Regions from separate parts of the Bradyrhizobium sp. 2TAF36 genome, predicted to be linked through region 3. Evidence: predicted binding sites of a transcription regulator. Region 3 holds the regulator's gene; each other region holds the start of a gene.
What was found. The regulator PhoB, encoded in region 3, activates phosphate uptake and scavenging genes when phosphate is short. The targets are predictions, from matches to a motif close to TGTCATNNANCTGTCAT.

Region 1 (2,263 bases), on a different contig from region 3:
GTGGTCGTGATCGGCGGCATGGGATCGATCATGGGCTCCATCATCACCGGCTTTGCGCTCGGTGTGATCGAGGGCCTGACCAAGTATTTCTACCCCGAGGCCTCCAACACCGTCGTGTTCGTGCTGATGGTGCTGGTGCTCTTGGTGAAGCCAACGGGACTGACGGGAAGGGCGGCCTGATATGACAGCCTTGACGGACGACACGCTGCCGGTAACCCCGCGCGCGATGCGTGACGAGATGGTCGTGTTCGTGGTGATGGCGCTGCTGCTGGCGTCGGTGCCCTTCACGGGCGTCTATCCGTTCTTCGTGATGCAGGCGCTGTGCTTTGCGCTGCTTGCCTGCGCCTTCAACCTGCTGATCGGCTATGGCGGCCTGTTGTCGTTCGGCCACGCAATGTTCATGGGCACCGCCGGCTATTGCAGCGCGCACGCGCTGAAAGTGTGGGCGTTGCCGCCGGAGCTCGGCATCCTCGTTGGAATCGTCGCGGCGTTCGGGCTGTCGCTCATCACCGGCTATATCTCGATCCGCCGCCAGGGCATCTATTTCTCGATGATCACGCTGGCGCTGTCGCAGCTCCTGTACTTCATCTACCTCCAGGCGCCGTTCACCCATGGTGAGGACGGCATTCAGGGCATTCCGCAGGGGCGGATGTTCGGCTTGCTCGATCTCTCCAAGCCGACGGTGCTTTATTACGTCGTGCTGGCCGGCTTCCTCGCCGGCTTCCTGCTGATCTACCGCATCATCAACTCGCCGTTCGGTGAAGTGCTGAAGTCGATCCGCGAGAACGAGCCGCGCGCGATCTCGCTCGGCTACCGGACCGACCAATATAAATTCCTGGCTTTCGTCCTGTCCGGCACGCTGGCCGGCTTTGCCGGATCGCTGAAGGTGTTCGTGGCGCAGAATGCCTCGCTCACCGACGTGCACTGGACGATGTCGGGCGAGGTCGTGCTGATGACGCTGGTTGGCGGTCTCGGCACCATCTTCGGCCCCGTGGTTGGTGCCTTCGCGATCATCGCCATGCAGCAATATCTGGCGGGTTTTGGCCAATGGGTGACGGTGATCCAGGYCTCGATCTTCGTGGTCTGCGTGCTCACCTTCCGCCGCGGCGTCATCGGCGAAATCGCTCATTACTTCCGGCGCTCGCTCTAAGTCATTGATATCGCGCCAATTTCATTGGCGCGATAATCCGGTGGATGATCCTGCTTCGCGGGCGTGAGATGACACGCGCGCGGGGTGGAAATGGTCTATGACAGTTTCATGACGGTCCGTTCGGGCCGGGCCATTTCCAACCGGTAGCCTATCCCCATGATGCGATGGTTTCGCGCTTTCCTGCCCAAGGAAGAACGGTTCTTCGACCTGTTCGACCGCCATGCACAGACCGTGATCCAGGGCTCGATCGCACTCCAGGGCATGCTCAATGGGGGCGAGGAGACGCCGGTCTACTGCCAGCGTGTCAACCAGTTCGAGAATGACGCCGACAACATCACCCGTGAGGTGCTGACGGCGGTGCGCCGCACCTTCATCACCCCCTTCGACCGTGGCGACATCAAAAATCTAATCACCTCGATGGACGATGCCATCGACCAGATGCAGCAGACGGCCAAGGCCGTGATGCTGTTCGAGGTCCGCACCTTCGAGCCGCCGATGCGGGAGATTGGCGGGCTCCTGATCGAATGCGCCAATCTCGTGGGGCGCGCGTTGCCGCTGATGCAGTCGATCGGCCCGAACGTCGCGATGCTGACCGCGATCACGGAGGAGCTGGGCAAGCTGGAGGGCCGGGTCGACGATCTCCATGACATCGGGCTGAAGGAGCTGTTCCTCAAGCATCGTGATGGCAGCGCGATGGATTTCATCGTCGGCGTCGAGATCTACGACCATCTCGAAAAGGTGGCCGACCGTTTCGACGACGTCGCGAACGAGATCAACAGCATCGTCATCGAGCAAGTTTAGGGCAGGAGTCGCGCCGTGGATGCTGCGCTCGGACTTCCTGTCCTCGTCGGCTTGATCGCCGTCGCGCTGCTGTTCGACTTCCTGAACGGCCTGCACGACGCCGCCAATTCGATCGCGACCATCGTGTCCACCCGCGTGCTGCGGCCGCAATTCGCGGTGCTCTGGGCGGCGTTCTTCAATTTCATCGCCTTCATGGTGTTCGGGCTGCATGTTGCCCAGACCATCGGCACCGGCATCATCGAGCCCGCGGTGGTCGACGCCCAGGTGATCTTCGCGGCCCTTGTCGGCGCGATCGTCTGGAACCTGGTGACC
Region 2 (2,263 bases), on a different contig from region 3:
GACGGCGCCGGCATCAGCTGGCTGCATCGAAATGCGGAGGTGCTGGCGAAAGAGCTGCACGACGGCCGCTTCGACATGACCGTACGGGTCGACGAGACCAAGCGGGATATCGTGGTGAACCGGTTCGATGCCGTGCCGCGCGTGGCGTGATCCGAAGGGCGCGGTGCGCCCGACCGGCTTGAATGCGATATCGACCGTATCCGCGTTTCTGGGTTGAGACGCGTAACGCTAGAATGGAATGGTCAGGCCCGGATTCTTCGCTTGCGCCTTGGTATAGGCGACGCCGTGGATCTTGATCCCGCGCTCGTCCAGCAACGAAATGATGCCGCCCTGGTTCGACAATTCCATCGGCTTCTGCACGACGATTGCGAGCGTGCCCCCGGCTGCGATCTTCCCTGACAGGACCATCTTGTTCTTCTGCTTGTCGGCCAGCATCCAGCCGGTGAGATCGATGTCGCGATCGGCTGTATTGAGCAGCGTGACGACTTCCCGCTCGGGCGTCTTCAAGGCATTGACGAGTGCTGCGATGATGCGCACGAGTCCGTCCGGCATTTGCCCGGTCGGAGGAGCCGTCGGATCTGGCGGCTGTGTCGGCGCGCCGAGATCGATGGGGTCACCGGTCTTGTCGTCGGTGTGCCAGGCCTGCGTCTGGAATTTGAGGAAGACCGCCGTCCATAGCTTCTGATCCGGGAATTCGAACACCAGCCCGCCGTCTTGCCATGGCCCGTTGTCGCCCGAGAACCTTCCGATCGGATTTCCCTGATTCATATGGATGTCGTGAATGCCGCGACCCGGCCGGAAGCCGAAATAATTGTCCGCTTTGGTCTCCGGCCCCCACGTCTCACCGAATGCGTAGATCATCGCGCTTTCGTTTGAGAGCGCGCGCTGGACGAACTGGTCGAGCTTCTCGTTGAGGTCATTGTCGGGTCCGGGCACCGACAGCGGCAGCGGGATCATCTCCTGGGGCTGCATCAGATTGCCGCGAATGAAGTCCAGCGCGATGCTGRCCGGCTTCGGCGGCTGCGGGTGCAGGCCCTCCGGCAGCGCCGCGAGATGATCGGTGATCGGATGGACAAAGTGCGATCGCACCAGGAACTCGACTTCGCTTCCGTCGGCTGACTGCACATTGACGGCGATGCGGAAATCCGCGTTGTCGGCCACGACATGGACTTGATAGTGCGGCGACTGGCCGGTGCCGAAACGCATCGCGATCGGGCGTCCCTTGAGGACCGAATAGTGCTTTAATGGCATCGCACTCACCTGAGGTGGGATTTCGGCTGCGCGGGCTCCGTTGCTCAACTTTAGACTGCTTGTCGTGACGGTTTCATGGCTTGACTGCGATCCGCCATGACCGCCTCGCTGCATTCGGGAAAAGATGCTGACCTATATCTCCTTCGCGACCGCTTCGATCCTTGCGGGTACGCCGATGGAGCAGGCCCACAACGCTAGCGGCGGGCCTGCGAACGAGTCTCCGATACCGGTTTCGCCTCACTCTTAGCCGCATTCCACAGCGCGTCCATCTCCGCCAGCGACGCCTGCTGGAGCGTCCGGCCCTGCGCCTCGAGCGCGCGCTCGATGAAGGCGAACCGCCGCTCGAACTTTGCATTCGTCGCGCGCAGCGCGGCTTCCGGATCGGCGTCGACGTGGCGGGCGAGATTGACGAGTGCGAACATCAGATCGCCGGTTTCTTCCGCCAGCCCCTCGCTGTCGTTGCGGTCGAGCGCCGCCTCGATCTCGTCGGCTTCCTCGCGGATTTTCGCCAGCACCGCGCGCGGGTCGTTCCAGTCGAAGCCGACGGTGGAAGCCTTGCGCTGGAGCTCCATCGCGCGGGTCAGCGCGGGCTGACCGGCCTTGACGCCCGAGAGTAACGACTTGTGCGTCGGCGTTTCCTCCGGCGGCCGGCGCGCCGCACGTTCGGCTTTCTCCTCGGCCTTGATGCGGTCCCAGACTTCCTTGACGTGGGAGGCGGCGAGGTTGCCGTCCTTGTCGGCGAAGACATGGGGATGGCGCCGGATCATCTTGCGGGTGATGGCCTCCACGACGTCGCCGAAGGCAAAGGCATTCTGTTCTGAAGCCATCTGGGCGTGGAACACGACCTGGAGCAGGAGGTCGCCGAGCTCCTCGCGCAGATCGTCGAGATCGCCGCGGCTGATGGCCTCGACCACCTCATAGGCTTCCTCGATCGTGTAGGGCGCGATCGTCGCGAAATTCTGCTCGAGGTCCCAGGGGCAGCCGGTCACCGGCGTGCGCAGCGCCGCCATGA
Region 3 (2,263 bases):
GATGCGGGTGACCCGCCCGATCGCACGCGGCAACACCGCGCTGGCGCAGGCCTTCGAAGTCGAGGTCGAGGCCGAACCGGTCACCTACGACAACGTCGTGCCGATGAGCCAGCGGCTGTCGCTGCTGGAGCTGAACGAGGCGACCTGCCACTGGCCGGTCGGCGATCCCTCGAGCCCGGATTTCTTCTTCTGCGGCGGCAAGGCGCTCTCCGGCCTGCCCTACTGCGCCCAGCACTCGCGCGTGGCGTATCAGCCCGCGGCCGATCGCCGGCGCGCGCCGGTGAAGCCGGGTCCGCGCTGAGGTCGTTCTGAGCTCGGAAAGGAGCCGTCACACGATGGCGGCTCAACAAATCCGATGTCGTCCCGGACAAGCGCGCCTCAAGCGCGCGCAGATCCGGGACCCTTAACCACCGCAAGATGTGGCTACGGGGACTCGGAGTTACCTTTTCACACAATAACCACTCGCTGTGGGTGTCCCGGACCTGCGCTTACGCTTGTCCGGGACGACACCGAGGGTGCGGCCGCAGCTCACCAAGCTTACGCCTGCTCCGCCTTCGCAAAGCGATCGTCCAGTGCGTAGCCCGCACCGCGGACGGTGCGGATCGGGTCCTGCTCGCGGCCGAGATTGAGCAGCTTGCGCAGGCGGCCGATATGGACGTCGACAGTGCGCTCGTCGATGTAGATGTCACGGCCCCAGACACTGTCGAGCAGCTGCTCGCGCGAGAATACGCGGCCGGGATGCTCCAGGAAGAACTCCAGCAGGCGATATTCGGTCGGGCCGAGATCGATCGGCCGGCCCGAACGCGCCACGCGACGCTTGTCGCGGTCAAGCTCGATGTCGCCATAGGCGAGCACCGTGGCGAGCCGCTCGGGGCTGGCGCGCCTGAGCAGGCCCTTCACGCGTGCCAGCAGCTCCGGCACCGAGAACGGCTTGACGATGTAGTCGTCGGCGCCGGTCGCAAGGCCCCGCACCCGCTCGCTCTCCTCGCCGCGCGCGGTGAGCATGATGATCGGGAGCTGCTTGGTCTCGGGCCGGGTGCGCAGCCGCCGGCACAGCTCGATGCCGGAGAGGCCCGGCAACATCCAGTCGAGCACGATCAAATCGGGGATGTGCTCCTTGAGGCGGGTGTCGGCGTCGTCGCCGCGCATCACCGTCTCGACGTCATAGCCGTCGCCTTCGAGGTTGTAGCGGAGAAGCTCGGTGAGAGCTTCCTCGTCCTCAACCACCATAATGCGTGCGCCCATGGTGTTCGTCGCTCCTTAAGTGTTCGGGACCGTCGTGGCGAAGGTCGTCATGTCGCCCTTCGGCCGCTTGTCGGTGATCGCCTGGCCCTCGATCATGTAGAACACGGTCTCGGCGATGTTGGTGGCGTGGTCACCGATGCGCTCGATGTTCTTGGCGCAGAACATCAGATGGATGCAGAACGAGATGTTGCGCGGATCCTCCATCATGTAGGTGAGGAGCTCGCGGAACAGCGAGGTGCAGATGGCGTCGACTTCCTCGTCGCCCTTCCACACCGCCATCGCCGCCGGCAGATCGTGCGCGGCATAGGCGTCCAGCACCGACTTGACCTGTTGCTGCACGAGGTCGGTCATGTGCTCCAGACCGCGGAACAGCTTGAGCGGATGGAAATCCGTCTCCAGCGCCGCGACGCGCTTGCCCATGTTCTTGGCGAGGTCGCCGATCCGCTCGAGATCGGTCGCGACGCGCATGGCGCCGACGATCTCGCGCAGATCCACCGCCATCGGCTGGCGGCGCGCGATGGTGAGAACGGCGCGCTCCTCGATCTTCTTCTGGAGCGCGTCGAGCTCGGCGTCGATGGTCACGACGCGCTGGCCGAGCGCGACGTCGCGGCGGATCAGCGCGTCGACGGAATCGACGATCATGCGCTCGGCGATGCCGCCCATCTCGGCGACCAGGCGCGTGAGCTCCTGGAGGTCGGTGTCGAAGGCCTTTGCGGTATGTTCAGAACCCATGTTCCGTCTCCTCAGCCGAACCGGCCGGTGATGTAATCCTGCGTGCGCCGGTCGGTCGGCGACGTGAAGATCTTGCTGGTGTCGTCGAACTCGATCAGCTCGCCGAGATACATGAAGGCGGTCTTGTCGGAGACGCGCGCCGCCTGCTGCATGTTGTGGGTGACGATCGCGATCGTGTAGTTCTCGGACAGCTCCTGGATCAGCTCCTCGACCTTGGCGGTCGAGATCGGGTCGAGCGCCGAGCAGGGCTCGTCGAACAAGATCACCTCGGGCCGCACCGCGACCG

Region 1: AB4Z51_RS03825 (DUF47 domain-containing protein) is a predicted target of PhoB. The motif match lies at 1,248-1,264, and genes of this name have one in related genera.
Region 2: AB4Z51_RS12960 (DUF2278 family protein) is a predicted target of PhoB. The motif match lies at 1,312-1,328, and genes of this name have one in related genera.

Annotation. Positions count from the first base shown of each region.
Region 1 is NZ_JBFRFR010000005.1:28,888-31,150, forward strand. It holds gene AB4Z51_RS03815 (branched-chain amino acid ABC transporter permease) at 1-180, shown strand, start outside; gene AB4Z51_RS03820 (branched-chain amino acid ABC transporter permease) at 182-1,150, shown strand; gene AB4Z51_RS03825 (DUF47 domain-containing protein) at 1,307-1,951, shown strand; gene AB4Z51_RS03830 (anion permease) at 1,967-2,263, shown strand, end outside.
Region 2 is NZ_JBFRFR010000019.1:41,459-43,721, reverse strand. It holds gene hflX (GTPase HflX) at 1-150, shown strand, start outside; gene AB4Z51_RS12960 (DUF2278 family protein) at 229-1,251, opposite strand; gene mazG (nucleoside triphosphate pyrophosphohydrolase) at 1,446-2,263, opposite strand, start outside.
Region 3 is NZ_JBFRFR010000011.1:48,180-50,442, forward strand. It holds gene AB4Z51_RS08375 (GcrA family cell cycle regulator) at 1-301, shown strand, start outside; gene phoB (phosphate regulon transcriptional regulator PhoB) at 538-1,245, opposite strand; gene phoU (phosphate signaling complex protein PhoU) at 1,261-1,977, opposite strand; gene pstB (phosphate ABC transporter ATP-binding protein PstB) at 1,989-2,263, opposite strand, start outside.